DNA from 3 places in the Streptomyces sp. Je 1-332 genome. Region 1 is predicted to be linked to each of the others. Evidence: predicted binding sites of a transcription regulator. Region 1 holds the regulator's gene; each other region holds the start of a gene.
The links. Region 1 encodes HrcA, which represses chaperone genes, less so after heat shock. Its sites were predicted from a motif close to TTNGCACTCNGNNNNNCNGAGTGCNAA; they were not measured.

Region 2: groES (co-chaperone GroES) is a predicted target of HrcA. The motif match lies at 1,526-1,552, and genes of this name have one in related genera.
Region 3: groL (chaperonin GroEL) is a predicted target of HrcA. The motif match lies at 1,977-2,003, and genes of this name have one in related genera.

What each region holds. Positions count from the first base shown of each region.
Region 1 covers NZ_CP160402.1:2,632,315-2,637,729, forward strand. The annotation lists gene ABXJ52_RS12215 (16S rRNA (uracil(1498)-N(3))-methyltransferase) at 126-884, opposite strand; gene ABXJ52_RS12220 (nitronate monooxygenase) at 881-1,978, opposite strand; gene dnaJ (molecular chaperone DnaJ) at 2,269-3,408, opposite strand; gene hrcA (heat-inducible transcriptional repressor HrcA) at 3,409-4,425, opposite strand; gene ABXJ52_RS12235 (MBL fold metallo-hydrolase) at 4,628-5,371, shown strand; gene ABXJ52_RS12240 (DUF3097 domain-containing protein) at 5,407-5,415, shown strand, end outside.
Region 2 covers NZ_CP160402.1:4,830,153-4,835,567, forward strand. The annotation lists gene ABXJ52_RS22065 (methyltransferase domain-containing protein) at 1-93, opposite strand, end outside; gene ABXJ52_RS22070 (polysaccharide deacetylase family protein) at 176-1,129, shown strand; gene groES (co-chaperone GroES) at 1,696-2,004, shown strand; gene groL (chaperonin GroEL) at 2,125-3,750, shown strand; gene ABXJ52_RS22085 (SDR family oxidoreductase) at 3,896-4,669, opposite strand; gene ABXJ52_RS22090 (MOSC domain-containing protein) at 4,703-5,380, opposite strand.
Region 3 covers NZ_CP160402.1:3,705,666-3,711,080, forward strand. The annotation lists gene ABXJ52_RS16615 (hypothetical protein) at 1-111, shown strand, start outside; gene groL (chaperonin GroEL) at 224-1,849, opposite strand; gene ABXJ52_RS16625 (cold-shock protein) at 2,174-2,377, opposite strand; gene ABXJ52_RS16630 (MoaD/ThiS family protein) at 2,801-3,076, opposite strand; gene thrC (threonine synthase) at 3,182-4,501, opposite strand; SAM riboswitch class I at 4,519-4,653, opposite strand; gene ABXJ52_RS16640 (glucosyl-3-phosphoglycerate synthase) at 4,844-5,415, shown strand, end outside.

The DNA of each region.
Region 1 (5,415 bases):
CCGCACACGTCCACCGAACGATCACGTAAGCGCCTCAATGCCCCCATAGGCGGCAGAGTGCCACTGCGGGCCGTCGGACGATAGTCCTCTTTGCGTCCACTCCCCCGGGGACGGCTGGGGCGGGTTCAGGACCAGCGGCCCGTGCGCCCCAGGAGCAGTGCGGTCGCCGCCGTCCCCGCCGTCGACGTACGCAGCACGCTGCGCCCCAGGCGGTACGGCTTCGCGCCCGCGTCCGAGAACGCCGCGAGCTCGTCCGGCGATACGCCGCCCTCGGGGCCGACCACGAGGACGATGTGCCCGGCTGCCGGGAGTTCGGCCGTGGCAAGGGGTTCGCTGCCCTCCTCGTGCAGGACCGCGGCGAGGTCGGCGGAGGCGAGCAGCGCCGCGACCTGCTTGGTCGACATCGCGTCCGCCACCTCGGGGAAGCGCACCCGGCGCGACTGCTTGCCCGCCTCGCGCGCCGTGGCACGCCACTTGCCGAGCGCCTTGAGCGCGCGCTCGCCCTTCCACTGCGTGATGCAGCGCGACGCGGACCACGGCACGATCGCGTCGACGCCGGTCTCCGTCATGGTCTCCACGGCGAGTTCGCCGCGGTCACCCTTGGGCAGGGCCTGCACGACGGTGATGCGGGGCTCCTGCGGGGCCTCTTCCCGTACGGAGTCCATCCGCAGGATCAGCCGGTCCTTGCCCTCGGTGTCCTCGACCACGCAGTCGGCCCAGCGCCCGGCCCCGTCGGTCAGGACGACGTCCTCACCGGCGTGCAGCCGCTTCACGGAGACGGCGTGGCGCCCCTCGGGACCGTCGAGTACGTAGCGTCCGTCGCCGCCCGCCGCAGGGTTCCCCCGGGTCTCGAAGGTCTCGACGACGAAGACGGGTGCGGTCACGCCGGGCTCCCCGGCTGGGTCCCCTGCTGCCCGCCGGCCGCCAACGCGGCCTTCGACTCGGCCAGTTCGGCCGCGAGGACCTCCACGAGCTGCCCGGCGGGCAGCTCGCGCGCCATGCGGTGGCCCTGCCCCGCCCACAGCGCCATGCCCTGCGCGTCACCGGCCTTGGCGGCGGCCTTGCGCAGGCCGCTGGTGAGGTGGTGGACCTGGGGGTAGGCGGCGGGGGCGTAGGGACCGTGTTCGCGCATGAAGCGGTTGACCAGGCCCCGCGCGGGGCGACCCGAGAAGGCGCGGGTCAGTTCGGTGCGGGTGAACAGCGGGTTGGTCATGGCCTGCTTGTGCAGGGCGTTGGCGCCCGACTCGGGGCAGACCAGGAAGGCCGTGCCGAGCTGCGCGGCGTCCGCGCCGGCCGCGAGCACCGCCGCGATCTGCGAGCCGCGCATCAGGCCGCCGGCCGCGACGACCGGGATCTGCACGGTCTCGCGCACCTGCGCGATGAGCGAGAGGAGGCCGAGCCCGGCGCCGTCGGTCTCGGGGTTGTCGCGGTGCGTGCCCTGGTGGCCGCCTGCCTCGATGCCCTGGACGCACACGGCGTCGGCGCCCGACCACTGGGCGGTCTGCGCCTCTTCGGGCGAGGTGACGGTGGCGACGGTGATGGTGCCGACCCGGGCGAAGGCGTCGAAGACGTCGCGGGTGGGGCAGCCGAAGGTGAACGACACCAGCGGCACCGGGTCCTCGACGAGGATCGCCAGCTTGGCGTCGTAGTTGTCGTCGCGGCCACTGTCCGGGTCGCCGAGCTGCGTCTCGTACCAGGCGGCCTCACCGGCGAGCTGGTTGCGGTACACGTCGACGGCGGCGGCGTCCGCGTACTCGGGCTGCGGCATGAAGAGGTTCACGCCGAACGGACGGCTCGTGAGCCCCCGCAGCTGTTTGATCTCCTGGTACATCCCGTCGGCGGTTTTGTACCCGGCGGCGAGGAAACCGAGGCCTCCGGCCTCGGAGACGGCCGCGGCGAGCTGAGGGCACGAGGCGCCGCCCGCCATGGGGGCCTGCACGATCGGGAGGCGGCAGAGATCGGTCAGTGCGGAGGACATGAACGCATCGTGCCACTTCCTGGCCGGGGGGCCGAATCGCGGGACTTTCCCACCCACCCACCCGTCACCCGGCATGATCAGGAGCGCCCCAAAAGGGGCGCGGAGCTGTGACATGTGCGGCTCCGCCACGAGGCGCGAGCAACCCACGACGCCCCGTAAGGGGCGCGGGGAACTGCGCGAGCAACCCAGGACAGCCCGCGGACAGACAGCAAAGCGCCCCCGGCACGGGCGAACCGCTACCGGGGGCGCAGGAAAGGCACCGCTCGAGGCGCCCTCGCCCGTAAAAGGCGCTACCGCCCGTTGAACGCGTCCTTGAGGCGTGAGAACAGACCCTGCTGCCCCGGCTGGAACTGCCCCGTGGGCCGTTCCTCGCCGCGCAGCACCGCCAGTTCCCGCAGGACCCGCTCCTGCTCCGCGTCCAGCTTCGACGGCGTGAGGACCTCGACGTGCACGATGAGGTCGCCGCGGCCGCCGCCCCGCAGGTGCGTGATGCCCCTGCCGTGCAGCGGCACCGACTGGCCGGACTGCGTGCCCGGCCGGATGTCGACCTCTTCCATGCCGTCCAACGTCTCCAGGGGCACCTTGGTGCCCAGGGCCGCGGCCGTCATGGGGATGGTGACCGTGCAGTGCAGGTCGTCCCCGCGCCGCTGGAACACGGCGTGCGGCAGCTCGTGGATCTCCACGTACAGGTCACCGGCGGGGCCCCCGCCGGGGCCGACCTCGCCCTCGCCCGCGAGCTGGATCCGCGTGCCGTTGTCGACACCGGCGGGGATCTTCACGGTGAGCGTCCGCCGCGACCGGATGCGGCCGTCGCCGGCGCACTCCGGGCACGGGGTGGGCACGACCGTGCCGAAGCCCTGACACTGCGGGCACGGCCGCGACGTCATGACCTGGCCGAGGAAGGACCGCGTGACCTGCGACACCTCGCCGCGACCGCGGCACATGTCACACGTCTGAGCGGATGTCCCCGGCGCGGCACCTTCACCGCTGCAGGTCGTACAGACGACCGCCGTGTCGACCTGTATGTCCTTGGTGGTCCCGAAGGCCGCCTCGTCCAGGTCGATCTCGAGCCGAATCATGGCGTCCTGGCCACGGCGCGTGCGCGACCGGGGGCCACGCTGCGACGCCGTCCCGAAGAACGCGTCCATGATGTCCGAGAAGTTGCCGAAGCCACCGGCTCCGAAACCGCCCGCGCCACCGCCCCCGCCCTGCTGGGACAGCGGGTCACCGCCGAGGTCGTAGACCTGCTTCTTCTGCGGGTCCGACAACACCTCGTACGCGGCGTTGATCTCCTTGAAGCGCTCCTGAGTCTTCGGATCCGGATTCACGTCCGGGTGAAGCTCTCGCGCAAGCCTCCGGAAGGCCTTCTTGATCTCGTCCTGGGAAGCGTCGCGGCGCACGCCTAGTACGGCGTAGTAGTCCGTGGCCACTTACGACTCCGCCAGGATCTGTCCGACGTAACGTGCCACTGCGCGTACTGCTCCCATCGTTCCCGGATAGTCCATGCGGGTCGGGCCGACCACGCCGAGTTTGGCTACTGCCTCGCTGCCCGAACCGTAGCCGACGGAGACCACGGACGTGGAGCTGAGTCCCTCATGGGCGTTCTCGTGACCGATCCGTACGGTCATGCCCGAATCCGTGGCTTCGCCAAGCAACTTGAGCAGGACGACCTGCTCCTCAAGAGCCTCCAGGACGGGCCTGATGGTGAGGGGAAAGTCATGTCCGAAGCGGGTGAGATTGGCCGTTCCGCCGATCATCAGCCGCTCCTCGGTCTCCTCGACCAGGGTTTCGAGGAGGGTGGAGAGCACCGTCGCCACCGTGCCGCGGTCCTCCGCGTCGAAGGACTCCGTCATGTCCTGCACCAGCTGCGGCACGTCCGCGAAGCGACGGCCCGCGACGCGGCTGTTGAGCCGCGCGCGCAGGTCCGCGAGCGAGGTCTCGCCGAACGGCGCGGGACAGTCGATCATGCGCTGCTCGACCCGGCCCGTGTCCGTGATCAGCACGAGCATCAGGCGGGCGGGAGCCAGCGAGAGCAGCTCCACGTGCCGCACCGTCGACCGCGTGAGGGACGGATACTGCACGACCGCGACCTGCCGGGTCAGCTGCGCGAGCAGCCGCACCGTGCGCGCCACGACGTCGTCGAGGTCGACGGCGCCGTCGAGGAAGTTCTGGATGGCCCTGCGCTCCGGGGCCGCCATCGGCTTGACGCCCGCGAGCTTGTCGACGAAGAGGCGGTACCCCTTGTCGGTGGGGATGCGCCCCGCGCTCGTATGAGGCTGGGCGATGAACCCCTCCTCTTCGAGTGCCGCCATGTCGTTGCGGACGGTGGCCGGGGAGACCCCGAGGCTGTGCCGCTCGGTGAGCGCCTTGGAGCCGACGGGCTCCTCGGTGCCGACGTAGTCGTGGACGATGGCGCGCAGCACCTCGAGCCTGCGTTCATTCAGCATCCGCGCTCACCTCCACCTTTTTGCCCTGAAACCTGTCTGTCCTGCGGCCCTGCCTGGCACTCCCCTGGGGTGAGTGCCAGCCTGCGCCGCGCCCAGTGTACGGCCGTCGGGTACGGCCCCGGCAAGGGCCGGACCCCCTATGTCGGTCCGAAGGCCGAGGTGGCGGCTGCCGAGCGGCCCGCGCGGGGCTAGCGTCGACTGTATGGACGTGGCACTGGCGTGGGACGAGGCGGGCTGGGAGCGGCTCGCGCCGCATGTGGGGCGGCGGCGCCTGCCGGTCTGGGACTGTACGGCGGGTCTGGTGGTCGGCGGCGAATCGGCGCTGATGATCGAGGCGGGGGCGACGCTGCGCGAGGGCGGGGAACTGCGCACCGAGGCTCGCGGCATCCTCGGCGGTGGCCGCCGGGTCACCCACCTCGTCCTGACGCACCCGCACTTCGACCATGTGCTCGGCGCCGCGGCGTTCGCGGGCGTGGAGGTGTACGGCGCCGTCGGCCTCGACGCGCTTCTGGCGAAGGGCCGCGACGAGCTGCGCCACGACGCCGTGCGGCACGGGGTCGCCCCGGACGCCGCGGCGGAGGCCGCCGATCTGCTGGTGTCCCCGCACCACTCGGTGTGCGGGGAGTGGACGCTCGATCTGGGCGGCGGGGTGCAGGTGCTCCTCGCGAACGTGGGCCCCGGGCACTCGGGCCACGACCTTGCGGTCCTGGTGCCGGGCACCGCGCACTCCCCGGAGATCGTCTTCTGCGGCGACCTGGTCGAGGAGTCGGGCGAACCGCAGGCCGGCCCCGACGCGGTCCCAGCTCGGTGGCCTGCCGCGCTCGACCGGCTGCTGGAGCTGGGCGGCGAGGACGCGCTGTACGTGCCGGGGCACGGTGCGGTGGTCGATGCGGCGTTTGTCCGTGCGCAACGCGCCACACTGGCGGCCCGCTTCGGCGTGTCGTAGCGAGCCTCCCCCTTCTTCTTCCTATCGTCGGGAAAATGCGCCAG
Region 2 (5,415 bases), 2.2 Mb from region 1:
GCCTTCGGGGGTGAGGAGCGCGGAGAAGGAGGCCAGGGCAGTCGGGGCAGTCGGGGCAGTCGGATCACGGTCGAGGTCGTTCACCCGGCCCATTGTGGGCCAGTCGGTGGATGGTGTGCGTCCGGCGGCGGTGTCGGCCGGGCAGCGGGGCTGTGAGCTGCAAAGATCCGGCGCCATGCAACTAGTACGACAAAACGACAAATTCAGGGCGAGGCGGAAGGGGCGGGGCCGGGCGCAGGGCCGGGTCAGGGGCCGGGTGCGGGCCGGGGCCGCCGTGCTGACCGCCGCCGCCATCGTCTCCGGCTGCGCCTCGGGCGACGACGGCGGAGCGAACCCCGCCCCCGGTCAGCAGCGCCTGGACGCACCGCCCGCCCGCGCCCTCGACTCCTACGCCCACAAACTCCGCGTCACCCAGGTCGCCCGCGCCGCGGCCGCGAAACGCTGGGGCCTGGCCAAGCCCCCGCTGGCCGCGCCGCCCGCCCCGGCCAAGAAGCCGGCGATCACCACCCGCAAGGGGTTCGAGGTGAAGGGGCAGGCGAGTCTGCCGCCGGTCTTCACGACCATCCCGACCAAGAAGAAGGTCGTCTTCCTGACCATCGACGACGGCGCCGAGAAGGACCCGGCGCTGCTCAAGATGATGAGCGAACTGCAGATCCCGTACACCGCGTTCCTCAGCGACTACCTGGTCAAGGAGGACTACGGCTACTTCAAGAAGATGCAGTCCCGCGGGGTCGCGCTCAACAACCACACCCTGAACCACCCCTACCTGCCGGGACTCTCGTACAAGCAGCAGCGGCGCGAGATCTGCGGCATGCAGGACGTCATCCACAAGCGGTACGGCAAACGCCCCGAGCTCTTCCGGCCGCCGTACGGCAACTACAACGCGGACTCGCTGCGCGCCGCCAAGTCCTGCGGCATCAAGGCCGTCCCGCTGTGGGCGTCCGAGGCGTTCCCCGACCGCATGGACTGGCGCGAGTGGGACCGGGACCTGCACCCCGGCGACATCATCCTCACGCACTTCCGGGGACGCGAGGACTGGAAGGGCACGATGCCCGACATGATCCGCAAGGTCATGAAGACGGTCACCGACAAGGGGTACGCGGTGGCCAGGCTGGAGGACTACCTGTGACCGGGCGGGCGCGGGCGCGGCGGTTCCTCGCCGGCGCGCTCGCGGCAGGCGTGCTCGCGCCCGCGCTGCTCACGGGGTGCGCGCAGTCGGTCGACCCGATCGAGAGGCTGGGGCGGAAGGCGGCGGAGAAGGTCCCGCCGAAGAAGCCCGGTGCGTCGCCCAGCTGCCCTCCGCCTGCGGGGGCGCCGGAAACGGGACGGCGGTTGACGACGGATGCGGGGCGGCGGTCGACGACGGAGGCGGGGCGGCGCACGGCTGCGGAGAAGGGGCACACGGTCACGGATTCGGGGCGGAGCACGGCCACGGAGGCGGAACCGCCGACCGCGGGGACGCGTTGTCCCGAGGGGCGCGGGGGCCGCTCGGCGTCACCACCCGGATAAGACCCGCGTCAGCGAATTAGCAGTCCGCTTGACCGAGTGCTAATCGTCGTCCTAGTGTCAACCCTGGCACTCACCACTGGAGAGTGCCAACAGCGACGGGCAGGTCCGGCACCCGCGACGACGGATCCACCTGGTCGCCACCCCAGACTGTTAACCCCGTAGATCTCCGAAGGGGGAGACCGGATCGTGACGACCGCCAGCTCCAAGGTTGCCATCAAGCCGCTCGAGGACCGCATTGTGGTCCAGCCGCTCGACGCCGAGCAGACCACGGCCTCTGGCCTGGTCATTCCGGACACCGCGAAGGAGAAGCCCCAGGAGGGTGCTGTCCTCGCCGTGGGCCCGGGCCGCTTCGAGAACGGCGAGCGCCTGCCGCTCGACGTGAAGGTCGGCGATGTCGTGCTGTACAGCAAGTACGGCGGCACCGAGGTGAAGTACAACGGCGACGAGTACCTCGTCCTCTCGGCTCGCGACGTGCTCGCGATCGTCGAGAAGTAATTCACCTGCTTCACCAGTATTGCTTTTGAGCTTCGCCCCTGGTCACCCCGCTGCTGATTGCCGGGCGGCGAGGGGCGAAGTTCGTTAAACCCGATTTTTCGAGAGGGCTGAACCGCTCCCATGGCGAAGATCCTGAAGTTCGACGAGGACGCCCGTCGCGCCCTCGAGCGCGGCGTCAACAAGCTTGCCGACACGGTCAAGGTGACGATCGGCCCCCGCGGCCGCAACGTCGTCATCGACAAGAAGTTCGGCGCTCCCACCATCACCAACGACGGCGTCACCATCGCCCGTGAGGTCGAGGTCGAGGACCCGTACGAGAACCTCGGCGCCCAGCTCGTCAAGGAGGTGGCGACCAAGACCAACGACATCGCGGGTGACGGCACCACCACCGCGACCGTGCTCGCCCAGGCCCTGGTCAAGGAAGGCCTGCGCAACGTCGCCGCCGGCGCCTCCCCGGCCGCCCTGAAGAAGGGCATCGACGCCGCCGTCGCGGCCGTCGCCGCGGAGCTCCTCGCCACCGCGCGCCCGATCGACGACAAGGCCGACATCGCGGCCGTCGCCGGTCTGTCCGCCCAGGACCCGCAGGTCGGCGAGCTCATCGCCGAGGCGATGGACAAGGTCGGCAAGGACGGTGTCATCACCGTCGAGGAGTCCAACACCTTCGGTCTGGAGCTGGACTTCACCGAGGGCATGGCCTTCGACAAGGGCTACCTGTCCCCGTACATGGTGTCCGACCAGGAGCGTATGGAGGCCGTCCTCGACGACCCGTACATCCTGATCCACCAGGGCAAGATCTCGTCCATCCAGGACCTGCTGCCGCTGCTCGAGAAGGTCATCCAGACCAACGCCTCGAAGCCGCTCCTGATCATCGCCGAGGACGTCGAGGGCGAGGCCCTTTCGACCCTGGTCGTGAACAAGATCCGCGGCACCTTCAACGCCGTCGCGGTGAAGGCCCCCGGCTTCGGCGACCGCCGCAAGGCCATGCTCGGTGACCTCGCCACCCTCACCGGCGGCACCGTCATCGCCGAAGAGGTCGGCCTCAAGCTCGACCAGGTCGGCCTCGACGTGCTCGGCACCGCCCGCCGCGTGACCATCACCAAGGACGACACCACGGTCGTCGACGGTGGCGGCGACGCCTCCGAGGTGCAGGGCCGCGTCAACCAGATCAAGGCCGAGATCGAGGCCACGGACTCCGACTGGGACCGCGAGAAGCTCCAGGAGCGCCTCGCGAAGCTGGCCGGCGGCGTGTGCGTCATCAAGGTCGGCGCCGCCACCGAGGTGGAGCTGAAGGAGAAGAAGCACCGTCTGGAGGACGCCATCTCCGCGACCCGCGCCGCGGTCGAGGAGGGCATCGTCTCCGGTGGTGGCTCCGCTCTGGTGCACGCCGCCAAGGTGCTCGGTGACTCCCTCGGCAAGGAGGGCGACGAGGCCACCGGTGTCGCCGTCGTCCGCCGCGCCGCCGTCGAGCCGCTGCGCTGGATCGCCGAGAACGCCGGCCTCGAGGGCTACGTCATCACCTCGAAGGTCGCCGAGCTCGACAAGGGCTTCGGCTTCAACGCCGCGACCGGCGAGTACGGCGACCTGGTCAAGGCCGGCGTCATCGACCCGGTCAAGGTGACGCGCTCCGCGCTGGAGAACGCCGCGTCCATCGCGTCGCTGCTCCTGACGACCGAGACCCTGGTCGTCGAGAAGCCGGCCGAGGACGAGGGCGACGCCGCGGGCCACGGTCACGGTCACTCGCACTGACCTCGCCTGACGCTGCCGCGTAGCTGAAACGGAGGCCCGGCACCCCACTTCGGGGTGCCGGGCCTCCGTGCGTTCTCGCGTGCGAGCCCGTCGTGGCTTGTCGCGCAGTTCCCCGCGCCCCTTACGGGGCGCTCCTCCGGGGCCTCTACTGCGGGCCGTACTTCCGTCCCGTACGAGAAGTGACCCCGCCCAGCAGCGCCCTCGGCGTCACCTTCACCACGCCCATCAGGGCCTTGTACCGCGGGTCCGGGATGGACAGGGGCTTGCCCCGCGCCAAGTCGGACAGCGCGGCCGCGACCAGCTTGTCCGCGTCGAGCCACATCCACTTGGGGATGTTCGACGTCCCCATCCCGGCGCGCTCATGGAACTCCGTCCGTACGAAGCCGGGGCACAGGGCCATCAGCCGCACCCCGGAACCGGCCAGGTCCTTCGCCGCCCCCTGCGTGAACTGCACGACCCACGCCTTCGAAGCCCCGTATGTACCGCGCGGCACGAACGCCGCCACCGAGGCGACGTTGACGACACCGCCGCGCCCCCGCTCCCGCATCGACTCCGTCGCCGCCGACGTCAGCCGGAGCACCGCCTCGCAGTGCACCTTGAGCATCGTCAGCTCGTCCTCCATCGGCACTTCCAGGTACTGGCCCTTGTTGCCGAAACCGGCGTTGTTCACCAGGAGGTCGACCGCGTTCCTGCGGTCCGCGAGGCGCTTCTCGACGGCGGCGATCCCGTCGTCGGTCGCGAGGTCCGCGGTGAGCACCTCCGCCTCGATGCCGTGCCGGTCGTGCAGTTCGGTCGCCTGCTCCCGCAGCCGCTCGGTGTCGCGTGCCACAAGGACCAGGTTGTGGCCGTCACCGGCGAGCCGCCGGGCGAAGGCCGCGCCGATACCGGCGGTCGATCCCGTAATCAGAGCCGTAGTCATGGACCAAGGCTAGTGAGATCCGAAGACCTCCGGTCACGGCGTCCGTGAACCGTACTTGTCCGCGTACTTACGAGCCGTCTCGATCAACTCGGGATGCAGCGCGCCCCCGGCGGCGAGCAGACTCGGCAGCAGGTGCTTCTCCGTCATCACCGCCCTGAACTGGAGGGCGACGGTGATGTCGTGCTCCGGGCGGTGCGCGATCTCTATCGCGTCCCCGGCGCGGATCTCACCCGGCTCGATCACCCGCAAGTAAGCGCCGGGAGAGCCCTGTTGAGTGAAGCGTTTGACCCACTGCTTCTCGCCGAGATGGCCTTGGAACGTCTGGCAAGGGATGCGGCTTGACGTCACCTCAAGGAGCAGTTCGTCCCCGACGCGCCAGCGCTCGCCGATCTTCGCGCCGCTCACGTCGAGCCCGGACGTCGTGAGGTTCTCGCCGAAGGAACCGTGGGGCAGCGGGTGGCCGAGCAGCCGTTCCCACGCGTCGAGGTCCTCGCGCGCGTAGGCGTACACCGCCTGGTGGTCGCCGCCGTGGTGCCGCGTGTCGCAGACCTCGTCCCCCGCGAGGCCGCTCCCGCCGACGCCCTTGGGGCCGGGCGCCGCCACCCGTACGGCCCCTTCGGCGGGCCGTTTGTCGATGCCGGTGCCGCCCGAGGGCGCGTCGGTGTACTCAACGGCTCGGAACCGGCCCAGATTCACGGAAAGAAGCTTCATGACGGAAGGCTAGGCGAACTCGCTCAAAGCGTCGA
Region 3 (5,415 bases), 1.1 Mb from region 1:
GAACAGTCCGAGGACAGCGAGTTGGACGAGTACCTCTGCGCCACCCACAACGAGCCCCACACCCTGATCACGCAAGAACTCTGCACCTGGCTGCTCGACCGCCTGCCGTAGTCACGCACAGCTGCACGGCTCCGGAAACGCCCGAGGGCGGCACCCCTTCGTGAGAAGGAGTGCCGCCCTCGGTTCGCGTGAAGCGATGAACCGCTGATCAACCAGAGGTCGATCAGAAGTCCATGTCACCGCCCGGCATGCCGCCGCCGGCCGGGGCAGCGCCCGCCTTCTCCGGCTTGTCGGCGATGACGGCCTCGGTGGTGAGGAACAGCGCGGCGATGGACGCGGCGTTCTGCAGGGCGGAGCGCGTGACCTTCGCCGGGTCGAGGATGCCCTCGGCGATCATGTCCACGTACTCACCGGTCGCGGCGTTCAGGCCGTGGCCGACGGTGAGGTTGCGGACCTTCTCGACGACGACGCCGCCCTCAAGGCCGCCGTTGACGGCGATCTGCTTGAGCGGGGCCTCCAGGGCGAGCTTCACGGCGTTGGCGCCGGTCGCCTCGTCACCCTCGAGCTCCAGCTTCTCGAAGACGGCGGCGGCCTGCAGCAGCGCCACGCCACCACCGGCGACGATGCCCTCTTCGACGGCCGCCTTCGCGTTGCGAACGGCGTCCTCGATGCGGTGCTTGCGCTCCTTGAGCTCGACCTCGGTCGCGGCACCGGCCTTGATGACCGCAACACCGCCGGCGAGCTTCGCCAGGCGCTCCTGCAGCTTCTCGCGGTCGTAGTCGCTGTCCGAGTTCTCGATCTCGGCGCGGATCTGGTTGACGCGGCCCTGGACCTGGTCGCTCTCACCGGAGCCGTCGACGATCGTCGTCTCGTCCTTGGTGATGACGACCTTGCGGGCGCGGCCGAGCAGGTCGAGACCGGCGTTCTCCAGCTTGAGGCCGACCTCCTCGGAGATGACGGTGCCACCGGTGAGGATGGCGATGTCGCCGAGCATGGCCTTGCGGCGGTCACCGAAGCCCGGGGCCTTGACGGCGACGGACTTGAAGGTGCCACGGATCTTGTTGACGACCAGGGTCGACAGGGCCTCGCCCTCGACGTCCTCGGCGATGATCAGCAGCGGCTTGCCGGACTGCATGACCTTCTCGAGGAGCGGAAGGAGGTCCTTCACGTTCGAGATCTTCGAGTTCACGATCAGGATGTACGGGTCGTCGAGCGACGCCTCCATACGCTCCATGTCCGTGGCGAAGTACGCCGAGATGTAGCCCTTGTCGAAGCGCATGCCCTCGGTGAGCTCAAGCTCGAGACCGAAGGTCTGCGACTCCTCGACGGTGATGACGCCTTCCTTGCCGACCTTGTCCATCGCCTCGGCGATGAGCTCGCCGATCTGGGTGTCGGCGGCGGAGATGGAGGCGGTCGAAGCGATCTGCTCCTTGGTCTCCACGTCCTTGGCCTGCTCGAGCAGGGCGCCCGAGACGGCCTCGACGGCCTTCTCGATGCCGCGCTTGAGGGCCATCGGGTTGGCACCGGCGGCTACGTTGCGAAGGCCCTCGCGGACCAGCGCCTGCGCCAGGACGGTCGCGGTCGTCGTGCCGTCACCGGCGACGTCGTCCGTCTTCTTCGCGACCTCCTTGACCAGCTCGGCGCCGATCTTCTCGTACGGGTCCTCGAGCTCGATCTCCTTGGCGATGGAAACACCATCGTTGGTGATCGTGGGGGCGCCCCACTTCTTCTCGAGGACGACGTTGCGACCCTTGGGGCCCAGGGTCACCTTGACGGCGTCGGCGAGCTGGTTCATGCCGCGCTCGAGGCCGCGCCGTGCCTCCTCGTCGAACGCGATGATCTTGGCCATGTGAAGTGGTCCTCCCGGACAGGGGTGGCATGCTCCGGATCGCGCCAGTGCCCGCGACGGACGGCCTGCAAACCTTGTGGTTCCTTGCCCCACCCGGCCTGCGGGCCTCACCGACCCGATCCAAGTTCTGTCACTCTCACTCGGAGAGTGCTAAGCCCAATGATTAGCACTCGACCCCTACGAGTGCAAGCGCCTCTCACGGATCTCAGACGTACGAGGGGGGTGCGTCCCCGGCCGGGCCGCCGGGGGACGCACGAGGGCCCGCACCCCTGTCGGGATGCGGGCCCTCGTCACTCGCTAAGTCGCTGGCCGATCGCGCCGAGATCAGACGGCGAGCTTGACCATGTCCGCCTGCGGACCCTTCTGGCCCTGCGAGATCTCGAACTCCACTCGCTGACCTTCTTCAAGGGTGCGGTAGCCGTCCATCTGAATCGCGCTGTAGTGGACGAAAACATCCGCACCACCGTCGACCGCGATGAAGCCGTACCCCTTCTCCGCGTTGAACCACTTGACGGTGCCCTGAGCCATGCCTAACTCCCCTATTACTGGCCCTTGCACGGGCCCGCACTTCGCGGACCCGGGTCAGACCTCACCCCCCCAATGGGTTGTGGAGGCGTGCGCCGGAACGCGTCGACCGCGGCTGAATGTATCTGTCCAACTGCCCTCTGCAACAGGTCAATCGGACGAGAATTCTGGGCACGCCTGATCGGTAATATGCGGAGAATTCGCCGGAGTTCAGGGCAAGTCGGGCCAGACAAATGCCACGGAGGGGGCAAATGGGCAGTGCACTTTGGCTACTTCTTGTCGCCCTCAGGGCGACTTCGTATATGCGCTCGGCACAAACAGGAAGCTCGCTTCCCAACTGTACCGCGCTCAATCGCATGGAATTGCCCCCTCCGCTTCTCTCGCGGAGGGGGCAATGTCAATTACGCAGGGTGTTTCTTTAAAGGATCAACCACCGGCGACGGCGGGGATGATGGAGACCCCCGCGCCGTCCGGCGTCGCGGTCTCAAGACCCTGCTCGAAGCGCACGTCGTCGTCGTTCACGTAGACGTTCACGAAGCGCCGCAGCTTGCCCTGGTCGTCCAGGACGCGCGCCGCGATACCGGTGTGGTTCTTCTCCAGGTCGGCGATGACCTCGGAGAGAGTCGCCCCCTCGGCGGCGACCTCGGACTGACCGCCGGTGTAGGTGCGAAGAATGGTGGGGATGCGGACCTTGACGCTCATTGATTCACCTCGGTAGTTCAGGAGGGGCGCCCGTGAGGGGCGCCCCGTCAGGGGCGCGGGGAACTGCGCGACCAGCCACGACGGCCCCGCAGTCAGCGAACAAGCTCAGCCTGCGAGCCCGGCGGCGCGAAACGCGTCAAGGCTGGGGCGAATCGTGGCGGTCGCCTGAGACGTCTCGGCGACCGCGTCGAGAGTCTTGAGGCCGTCACCGGTGTTCAGCACGACCGTGGTCAACGCCGGGTCGATGAGCCCCGCCTCGATCAGCTTCTTGGTGACGCCCACGGTCACACCGCCCGCGGTCTCCGCGAAGATCCCCTCGGTCCGGGCGAGCAGCTTGATCGCGGAGACGACCTGCTCGTCGTTCACGTCCTCCACCGCCCCGCCCGTGCGACGCGCGATGTCGAGCACGTACGGCCCGTCGGCGGGGTTGCCGATGGCCAGCGACTTGGCGATGGTGTCCGGCTTCTGCGGACGCACGACGTCGTGCCCGGCCTTGAAGGCGGTGGACACCGGCGAGCAGCCCTCGGCCTGGGCGCCGAAGATCTTGTAGGGCTTGTCCTCGACGAGGCCGAGGGCGATCAGCTCCTTCAGACCCTTGTCGATCTTCGTGAGCTGCGAGCCGGAGGCGATCGGGATGACCAGCTGGTCGGGCAGGACCCAGCCGAGCTGCTCGCAGATCTCGTACGCGAGGGTCTTGGAACCCTCGCCGTAGTACGGCCGCAGGTTCACGTTCACGAAGCCCCAGCCCTCGCCCAGCGGGTCGCCGATGAGCTCGGAGCAGAAGCGGTTCACGTCGTCGTAGTTGCCCTCGATGCCGACGAGCTCGCCGCCGTAGACCGCGGCCATGACGACCTTGCCCTGCTCCAGGTCGTGTGGGATGAACACGCAGGAGCGGAAGCCGGCGCGGGCCGCGGCGGCGCCGACGGCGCCGGCGAGGTTGCCGGTGGAGGAGCAGGAGAGCGTGGTGAAGCCGAAGGCGCGCGCCGCCTCGATGGCCTGCGCCACGACGCGGTCCTTGAAGGAGTGCGTGGGGTTGCCGGAGTCGTCCTTGACGAACAACTTGCCCTGCTCGACGCCGAGTTCGCGGGCGAGGTTGTCGGCCTTGACGAGCTTGGTCCAGCCGGGGTTGATGTTCGGCTTCTCGGCGACGTCCGCGGGGACGGGCAGGAGCGGGGCGTAGCGCCAGATGTTGTCCGGACCGGCCTCGATCTGCTTACGCAGCGCCTCGGGGTCACCGGTCGGCAGGTCGTACGCGACTTCGAGCGGGCCGAAACAGGCCTGACAGGCGAAGATCGGGCCCAGCGCGTAGAGCTCGCCGCACTCGCGGCAAGAGAGGCCCGAAGCGGGGCCGAGGTCCACGGACCCACTGTGGGAAGGCGTGGTGGAGGGGGTGGTGTCGAACGTTCCGACAGTCTGCGCAGCCATGGAGGCGAGGCCCTTTCTCCTCATCTTCCTCGCGGCGCATCTCGCCGCGAGACGGAATTGGCACCTTCCCCACCGAGACCTCGCGTGCGTGGTCGGCGGGATGGTTGCCGGGGCTTCAACGGGCCGTATCCCTCTGCCCCTCTGGATGAGCGGTATGGCGCCGGGCTTCAGGGGCCCGGGGCGTTTGTCGCGCGATGACCCCGGCATGCGATGGTCATCGGCGTTGTTCAAGACTGTAACCGACGGCCTGGACCCTTGAGATAGTCGTCCGAACGGCGAGATGGATCACACCCAGGCCACGGACCGGGCCGCACGTCGGGCCACACACAGGAGGAGCCACCCGTGCTGGAAGAGGCCGAGCGCTGGCTGACCAGGCGTTCCTGGTCGGTTGCGGACCGTCCGCTCAGCGCGCTGCTGGACGCCAAACGGGCGTCGGGAGCCTCGGTGAGCGTCGTCCTGCCCGCCCTCGACGAGGAGGGGACGGTCGGCGCGATCGTCGCCGAGATCCGCCGCGAGCTGGTGGAGAAGGCGGCCCTCGTGGACGAGCTCGTGGTGATCGACTCCGGCTCGAAGGACCGCACGGCCGAGGTCGCCCGGGAGGCGGGCGCGCGGGTCGTGCACCGGGACGAGATCCTGCCGCGCCTCCCGGCCGTGCCCGGCAAGGGCGAGGTGCTGTGGCGCTCACTCCTGGTGACCGGCGGCGACATCGTCGCGTTCGTCGACGCGGACCTGAGGGAGTTCTCGGCGGACTTCGTGACCGGGATAGTGGGCCCCCTCCTGACCGATCCCGACGTGGACTTCGTGAAGGCGATGTACGACCGCCCGCTGGCCGGAACCGCCGATCAGGGCGGCCGGGTGACCGAGCTGATGGCGCGCCCGCTGCTCAACATGCACTGGCCCCAGCTCGCGGGCTT